DNA from 2 places in the Marivivens sp. ABH4_498 genome. Region 1 is predicted to be linked to the other one. Evidence: riboswitches for the same ligand, from Rfam matches in the RefSeq annotation. Region 1 holds a riboswitch; the other holds the start of a gene.
The links. A riboswitch is a leader RNA that binds a small molecule or an ion and turns the genes downstream of it on or off. The one in region 1 is predicted to bind cobalamin.
Positions count from the first base shown of each region.

Region 2: another riboswitch for cobalamin. It lies ahead of ACXAGA_RS16185 (aromatic ring-hydroxylating oxygenase subunit alpha); the one in region 1 lies ahead of ACXAGA_RS03810 (TonB-dependent receptor plug domain-containing protein).

Region 1 covers NZ_JBSWXL010000001.1:738,927-743,070, forward strand. The annotation lists gene ACXAGA_RS03795 (GntR family transcriptional regulator) at 1-293, opposite strand, end outside; gene ACXAGA_RS03800 (GntR family transcriptional regulator) at 417-1,100, shown strand; gene aroQ (type II 3-dehydroquinate dehydratase) at 1,093-1,527, shown strand; cobalamin riboswitch at 1,589-1,794, shown strand; gene ACXAGA_RS03810 (TonB-dependent receptor plug domain-containing protein) at 1,929-3,773, shown strand; gene ACXAGA_RS03815 (ABC transporter substrate-binding protein) at 3,784-4,144, shown strand, end outside.
Region 2 covers NZ_JBSWXL010000011.1:36,785-40,928, reverse strand. The annotation lists gene ACXAGA_RS16190 (FAD-binding oxidoreductase) at 1-669, opposite strand, end outside; gene ACXAGA_RS16185 (aromatic ring-hydroxylating oxygenase subunit alpha) at 673-1,899, opposite strand; cobalamin riboswitch at 2,008-2,199, opposite strand; cobalamin riboswitch at 2,319-2,503, shown strand; gene nrdH (glutaredoxin-like protein NrdH) at 2,600-2,821, shown strand; gene nrdI (class Ib ribonucleoside-diphosphate reductase assembly flavoprotein NrdI) at 2,829-3,245, shown strand; gene nrdE (class 1b ribonucleoside-diphosphate reductase subunit alpha) at 3,227-4,144, shown strand, end outside.

The DNA.
Region 1 (4,144 bases):
AAATCACCATTCTGTATGGATTTTTCCAACGCATTGGATTCCAGCAAAACACGCAAATCTGCGATTTCACGCAGGCCTTCGGCGGACATTGGGGTAACGATGTGGCCGCGCTGGCCCTCGGCCAAAATGAAACCTTCGGACACAAGCCGGTTTAGAATTTCCCGCAACGTCGGGACAGATGCCCCATACGTGTCTTTCAGGTTCGACAAACGGATTTTGGACTGCGCCTCGAGCTTTCCAAAGATAATATCGTGACGCATCGCCCGATATATATCGTCGCCTAGTTTGCTCATTAGTCCTCCAGCGGCCATCCCCTATTGGCCGACCGAAAGGATAGCAAAGCGAACGGGAACTGCAACATAGTTGATATAAATCGATTATATGATTACACGTCTGGTCAAACAGGGTGATCAGCGATGTTTTTTGACCAAAGCCTAGATGACAGCAAACTGACACGTGCAAGTCGCGTATCAAACCAGCTAAGAGCCGAGATTATCTCTGGCCAATTAGCCCCTGGCTCTAAGGTGAATCTGGACCATCTACGTGATATCTATAGCGTTTCGCTGTCCCCCATGCGCGAAGCGATATCGCGATTGGTGGCCGAACGGTTGGTCGAATTCGAAGATAAAAAAGGGTTCCGCATCATGCCGATTGGCATGGCGAATCTGTTGGAAATCACTCGGATGCGGGCGGATTTAGAATCGCTGGCCCTGAAACACGCGATCACGATTGGGACCCTAGATTGGGAAAGCCGCGTGCCCGCCGCGATCTACCGCCTGACCAACAGCGACAACGCGTTGTTCAGCGACAATCACGCCGCATTTCACGCCGCACTTATCCGCGGCTGCGCAATGCCAATGCTGGGCGACCTGTGTAAACTATTCGCCAATCTGCATCATCGGTACGCCAACATATTGGGTTATACAGCCGAAGGACGCGATTTGGATGCCGAACATGCCGCAATCGCCGATGCTGCAATCGCACGGGATGCGGAACTAGGCCCGATGCTTTTGTCACGCCACATTGAACGCACAGGCAATGATCTGGCGGACCTATTGGAAACGCGCAACGACAGCGCGAACGGAGGAAAAAATGTCTAAGCTTGTTTACATTATGAACGGCCCAAACCTGAACCTATTGGGCAAACGTCAACCCGAAATCTACGGGCATGACACACTGGAAGACGTTGAAAAAAACTGCAGCGCCATCGCGGCTGAAAACGGGTTTGAGGTAAAACTGCTGCAATCCAACTACGAAGGCCAAATCGTAGATTGGATTCACGAAGCCCGCGAAAACGCCGCCGCTATCATCATCAACCCAGCGGCCTTTACCCATTATTCCATCGCTATTCTGGACGCCCTGAACACATTCGAAGGCCCAGTGATCGAAGTGCACATCAGCCAAGTGCACAAACGCGAATCGTTCCGCCATCATTCCTATGTCAGCCATCGCGCAGACGCGGTTATGGCGGGCTTTGGCATCAACGGTTACAGCCTCGCGACGCGTCACGTTGCGACTTTGATCTAATAAAGGGCCATGTGTCGTAAAGACACAGTAATAAAGCCTTTACACAAATGGCTTATCGGCCATAGGTTCGCCGCGCTTCGGTCCGGGTGTTTTGCACCCGTGAAAAGGGAACGCAGTGCGGCGACCATACCCGCCAATTCTGCGACTGCCCCCGCAACTGTAGGCGGAGAGCAATGCCGGCATACACCACTGCCCCATTCGGGGTGGGAAGGTCCGGCAGCGCAAAGACCCGCAAGTCAGGAGACCTGCCGAAGCTACACCCTGTCCAAACGCGGGGCGCGTTTCGGGCTGCGGAGACTGCTTCCGCCGTGGTGCTTCTCACCGTCTGCGGGGCATTTCATTCCCTGTTGATTAATACACACGCGCGTTCGGGCGACCGAACGCATCCTTGGGGAACTGAAATGACACGCTCTGTGCTTTTGACCTCGGCCGCGATTGCGGCTTTCGCCACTTCGGGCGCACTGGCCCAAGAGGCTTATGATCTGGAACAGATCACCGTAACCGCAAACCAAAACGCCACGTCCGTTGAACAATCGGGCACAACCGTTGAAATCATCGGCCAAGATGTTTTGGCGGCTGAAGGCACCGCAAAACTGGCCGATGCCCTGCAACGCCTGCCTGGTCTGTCCTATTCGTCGAACGGCGGTTTGGGCGCATCGACCACGCTGAAAATCCGCGGCAACGGCGCAGGTTACATCGCGACCTACCTGAACGGCATCGACATGTCCGACCCTGCCAGCTCGGGCAACGGCTATGACTTTGGCAACTTGGCCGCGATGGGCATCAACCGCGTCGAAGTCCTAAAGGGATCGCAATCCGCCCGCTACGGCCAAGGCGCGATTGCAGGCGTGATCGACATGTCCACGTGGACCCCAGAGGTTGACGGCGCATCGGGTCAAATGACCGTGGAAACGGGCAGCTACAATACCAACGCGTTCGGCCTGAACATCGGCAATCGCGGCGCGGACGGCTATGTTGCCTTTGGCCTGACCCGCCTGACCACTGACGGTTTTTCGACCAAAGCGGACAACACCGAAGCCGACGGTTTCGAAAACACCCGCCTGACGCTGACCGGTGAATACCAACTGACCGATGCGGTAAACGTTGGCATGTCCCTGATCCACGACGAAAACTACGGCGAATATGACGATGCGGGCTGGCTGGGCACGGATCCTGTAGACGACGATTTCGGTGACGGCACAAAAACGGGCGGACGTCTGTTTGCGCAGTTCGACACCGGATTGGTATCGCATGAAATTTCGGTCTCTGGTTCGCGCACCGTTCGAAACGACACTGGCTATATCGCCTATTTCAACGGTGAACGCACCAAACTGGCCTATAGCGGCGCGACACCATTGGCGTATGGCGACCTTAGCTTTGGCGCGGAAAAACTGACGGAAACCAACCTGCAAAACGACAGCTACGGCGGGTCGACCAATGACGAAATGTCCAGCACGGCCGTTTTCGCAGAATTCGACATGTCGCTGGGCAATACGGTTGATGTTGTGACCACTCTGCGCCGCGACGATCCATCGAAATACGATCCGCAAAATTCGGGCCGCGTTGCCATTTCCTATCGCCCAACCGAAGACCTGATCATCCGCGCCCAAGCCGGCACAGGTTTCCGCGCGCCGTCGTTGACACAGCTTAGCGCCTATTACGCCAGCGAAGAGTTCGGCCCAGAGCAGTCGAAGAACTATGAAATCGGCGCTGAATACCGTCTGGGCGGCAACGATTTTATCCGCGCGACCGCGTTCTACATGGACATCGAAAACCAGATCGCTTGGGATTCCAGCGCGACCAACTGCGCCTACGGCGCTGGTTGTTATGTCACCCAAAGCTTTGTTTCCAAAGGTCTGGAACTGTCCGCTGCGTATGAACTGACCGATATGTTCGCCGTTTCGGCCGCATACACCTACACCGACGCCCAAGACACCAACGGCGATCAAATCGCGCGTCTGCCAAAACATGATCTGGTCGTCGGCGTTGACGCTGATCTGACCGACCGCATCTGGGGCAGCCTGAATGTCCGCCACGCGGCAGACGTGACGCCTTCGGCTTATGCTCCTGCAGGCCACAAGGTGGGTGATTTCACCGTTGTGAACATGGATGCGACCTATGCGGTCACCGACACGGTCGAAGCCTACGCACGCGTCGAAAACCTGTTCGACGAAGATTACGAAACCGCAGGTGGCTACAACACCTCGGGTCGTGCGGTCTACGTTGGTTTCCGTGCGGATTTCTAAAATCATAACCTTGGCTTCAGCCCTGACTTTGGTCGGGGCTGTCGCCCATGCCGACGCGCCCAGCCGCGTTGTGTCGATCAATTTGTGTACCGATCAGTTGGCCATGCTGATCGCGGATGCCGATCAACTGATCTCTGTTTCGAAATTGGCCGCAGACCCGCGCAGTTCGGCGATGGCGGAACAGGCTGCGGATCTGATCCCCAATTCCGCCTTGGCCGAAGAAATTTACCTATTAGACCCTGATTTGATCCTTGCCGGTACGTTTTCGTCGCGCGCGACCGTATCGATGTTGGAACGTCTGGGCATTCCTGTGGTCCTGTTCGATCCCGCCTATTCGCTGAACGATGTACGCGACCGCATGGTCCAAATGG
Region 2 (4,144 bases), on a different contig from region 1:
AGGCCCGCAACAATAGACATCGCGTTCCAGATAATCAGGCGCAAGCAGGCCCAGCATCAGCTGATTGAACTGCCCTTCGAACCCTGTCCACGGTTTATAGGGGTCCGCCTCGCCCACGATCCATTTCAGTTTGATCCCCGGAACGCGGCTGGCCATGTGTTCCAGACGTTCGCGGAAAATAATCTCGGACGGGCGTTTGGCGCAGTTGACGAAAACGATGTCGGGTTCTTGGCCCAGATCCCACATATACGTCGTCATCGACATGGCGGGCGTGATGCCGCTGCCTGCGGTGATGAACAGATATTTTTCGGCGGGTTTGTTCATATGGGTGAACACACCTGCGGGGCCGAACGCCTTTAGCTGCATGCCCGGTTTCAGATGATCGATCATCCAGCGGGTGCCGATGCTGTCATCCTGCGCCTTGGCCGTGATCGAAATCGACCGAGGCCGCGAAGGCGACGATGAAATCGTGTAGGTCCGATGGACGGTGCCTGTTGGCGCAGGAATTTCCAGCGTCAGAAATTGACCCGGTAGGAAATCAAACATCGCGCCCGTTGGGGACCGAAACGTAAAGGTTGCGGTATGTGGCACCTCTGGAATGACGGATACACATTCTAACGGCTCTGCATCGGTCCAAATCGCACGCGGGGGGATGGGTAGGTCTTTCATCGCTTACTCCGCCGCGATTTTTAGTTCGGTGCCGCCCGCCATCTGGGCGCAGTACCAATCGACAAACTGAATGACGCCGGATTCCTGAATGGCGGAATACGGGCCAGGGACGAATGCGGGCGAATTGATGCCGGCTTGGTTGTTTTCAACCACTTCGCGGTCTTCGTCGTTGGTATGCATCCAGACCTCGGTCAAGCGGTTCAGGTCGTAATCCACGCCTTCGACTGCGTCTTTGTGCACCAGCCATTTCGTGGTGACCTGCGTTTCCGTCGGGCTGATGGGGGTCACGCGGAAAACGATCGAATGATCAGGCAGGAAATGGTTCCACGTGGTTGGGTAATGGAATTGCAGCAAAGGACCCGCATCATCAACGCCGATGTTTCCCAGTTTCCGCGTCACGGCGAATTCGCCGTCCATGGTATAGCTTTTGGTGCCCAGATTCAGCGGCACGCGGGCCAAACGGTACTGACCGCCCTGCGCGATATGAAACTGCGACTTGATGCCTGCATTTTCCAGTCGGTCGAAATGGTTTTGCAGGCGTTCGGGGACCGATCCGTCCTCTTCTACGCCAGTGATTGACGGGTCTTCGGGGTAGGTGCGGCACAGCGAAGGGTGGTTGCCCGCGCAGTGGTAACATTCGCGGTTATTTTCCCAGACCAGTTTCCAGTTGCCGTTTTCAATGATCGACGATTCAAACGCGACCTTGGCATTTGCCAAATCGTGGTGTTCCAGATAGGGGCGCGCCAGTTCGGCAAAGGTGTCGAAATCGGGTGCCTCTTCGGCCAGACAAATGTAGACCAATCCCGCCAGTTCGCGGCAGTGAACGGTTTTCAACCCGTGTTTCGACGCATCGAAATCAGCACCCATATCTTTGGCCCACAACAGGCGACCATCCAATTCATAGGTCCATTGGTGATACGGGCACACCAATTTCGGGGACGTTCCTTTGGCCTTTGAGCACAAAACCGACCCGCGGTGACGACACGAATTGTGGAACGCGCGAATTTCGCCGTCTGTGCCGCGAACAACTATGACGCGATAGTCGCCGACCTGATGGGTAATGTAATTTCCCGCCTTTGGTAATTCACAGGCAGGCGCAACAAACAGCCACTGACGATAGAATATCGTCTGTAGATCAGCCTGAAAAATCGATGCGTCCGTATATGCCGCACGAGGCAGCGCATGCCCTGGAACCCGTTCGGCCAACATCTGGGACACTTGCAGCGTCATTGTCGTTCTCCTGCCGCAAATCACGGCGATAAAAATGGGTGGGACGACAAACAGGCCACGGGGCGCGCGAAAATTGCGCGCCTGATCCGCGTCTGCACCGCCGCCCGCGGTTGACGTTTCAGCAAGGCTGGTTTCCGGACTTCTAGTTGGGCAAAACCCTAGCGCGACACCTTCCCGGCTCCTCCCCAGTGGTATGTCGCCGCGCCTAAACCTAGTTACCGTTGCGGGGGCAGCGCCGGTATTGCACCGGCTTCCCAATTCTCGGACCCGTGGGCCCGCACCTTACCCCTATACGATAGCAGCCTAATCCCTATGCAATTGGCCCGAAAACGACCTGAACGGTGCAAAATCGGCACGGAAAAATTTTACCCACAGGCGATTGTGGAAAACTAAATATTGACGAAAGGTGAACAAAAATATCTAGATGATGTTGCTAAGGTTCCTGTGATTCATCACGGGCTAAGAGGGAAGCCAGTGTAATTCTGGCACTGCCCCCGCAACTGTTAGCGGCAAGCATAGCTGAATCGCCACTGGGTCACCCCGGGAAGGCCAGCCAAGCGTCAAAGCCGCAAGTCAGGAGACCTGCCGAAGCACCATAGTACGACCACAGACGGAGGGTCTGGGAGCGCATATAGGTGGCATATTTTCGCCTGCTCCACGTCCCTGCGTCGCTTTAAAAAACCAACTGGGGAACCGAGCAATGACAATCACAGTATATTCCAAACCAGCCTGCGTTCAGTGCACCGCAACGACTCGCGCTTTAGCAGCCAAAGGCCTGGATTACCAAGTCATCGACCTGACCGAAGACGACGACGCACATTCGCGCGTGACCGAAATGGGCTACCGTCAGGTACCGGTTGTTGTCGCTGGCGAAGATCACTGGTCCGGTTTCCGCCCTGACCTGATTGGCCGTCTGGCCTAATCACACAATGATCGGCATCGTCTACTTTTCGTCCCGTTCTGGGAACACACAAAGGTTTATCGATGCCTTGGGTCTGCCAGCCCAGCGTATTCCGATTGATGCGAATACAGATCAACCAAAGATTGCCGCGCCCTATGTCCTGATTTGTCCCACCTATGCGGACGGAAACGGCAACGGCGCGGTTCCCAAACAAGTTATCCGTTTCCTAAACGATCCTGCCCGCCGCAGTTTCATTCGCGGTGTGATCGGCACAGGAAACAGAAATTTCGGCCCGACCTATGGGATGGCCAGCGATGTTATCGCGAAAAAATGCAACGTGCCGCTGCTGTATAAATTCGAACTGGCGGGCACCGAAACAGACATCAACCGCGTCCGCGCGGGACTGGAAAAGTTTGAGGGGATGACATGCTCGATCACGGCATGAAAGACGGCGAAACACTGGACTATCACGCGCTGAACGCGATGCTGAACCTGTACGACGAAAACGGCCACATCCGTTTCGACGCAGACCGCATGGCCGCCCGCCAGTATTTCCTACAGCACGTAAACCAGAACACCGTGTTCTTTCATTCGCTGGACGAAAAACTGCGTTATCTGGTCGAAGAAGGCTACTATGAGGCCGACGTTCTGGCCCAGTACCCTCGCGAATTCCTGACCCAGATGTGGGATGCGGCCTATGCTGCGAAATTCCGTTTCCCGACATTTTTGGGCGCGTTCAAATATTACACGTCCTACACGCTGAAAACCCGTGACGGTCAGCGCTATCTGGAACGTTTCGAAGACCGAGTTGTTATGGTGTCGCTGGCGCTGGCACGCGGCAATCAGGAACACGCGATGGCGTTCATGCGCGAAATCATCGCCGGCCGTTTCCAGCCTGCCACCCCGACGTTCCTGAACGCAGGCAAGAAAAGCCGCGGCGAGCTGATTTCCTGTTTCCTTCTACGTCTAGAAGACAACATGGAATCCATCGGTCGCGGCATCAATTCGGCCCTGCAGCTGTCCAAACGCGGCGGCGGCGTGGCGTTGATGCTAACCAACATCCGCGAACACGGCGCGCCGATCAAAGGCATCGAAAACCAGTCCTCGGGCGTCATCCCTGTGATGAAACTGCTAGAGGATTCGTTCTCTTACGCGAACCAGCTGGGCGCGCGTCAGGGCGCGGGCGCGGTTTACCTGAACGCGCACCACCCAGATATTTTGCGTTTCTTGGATACCAAACGCGAAAACGCCGACGAAAAAATCCGCATCAAAACCCTGTCGCTGGGCGTTGTGATCCCTGACATCACGTTCGAATTGGCGAAAAAGAACGAAGACATGTACCTG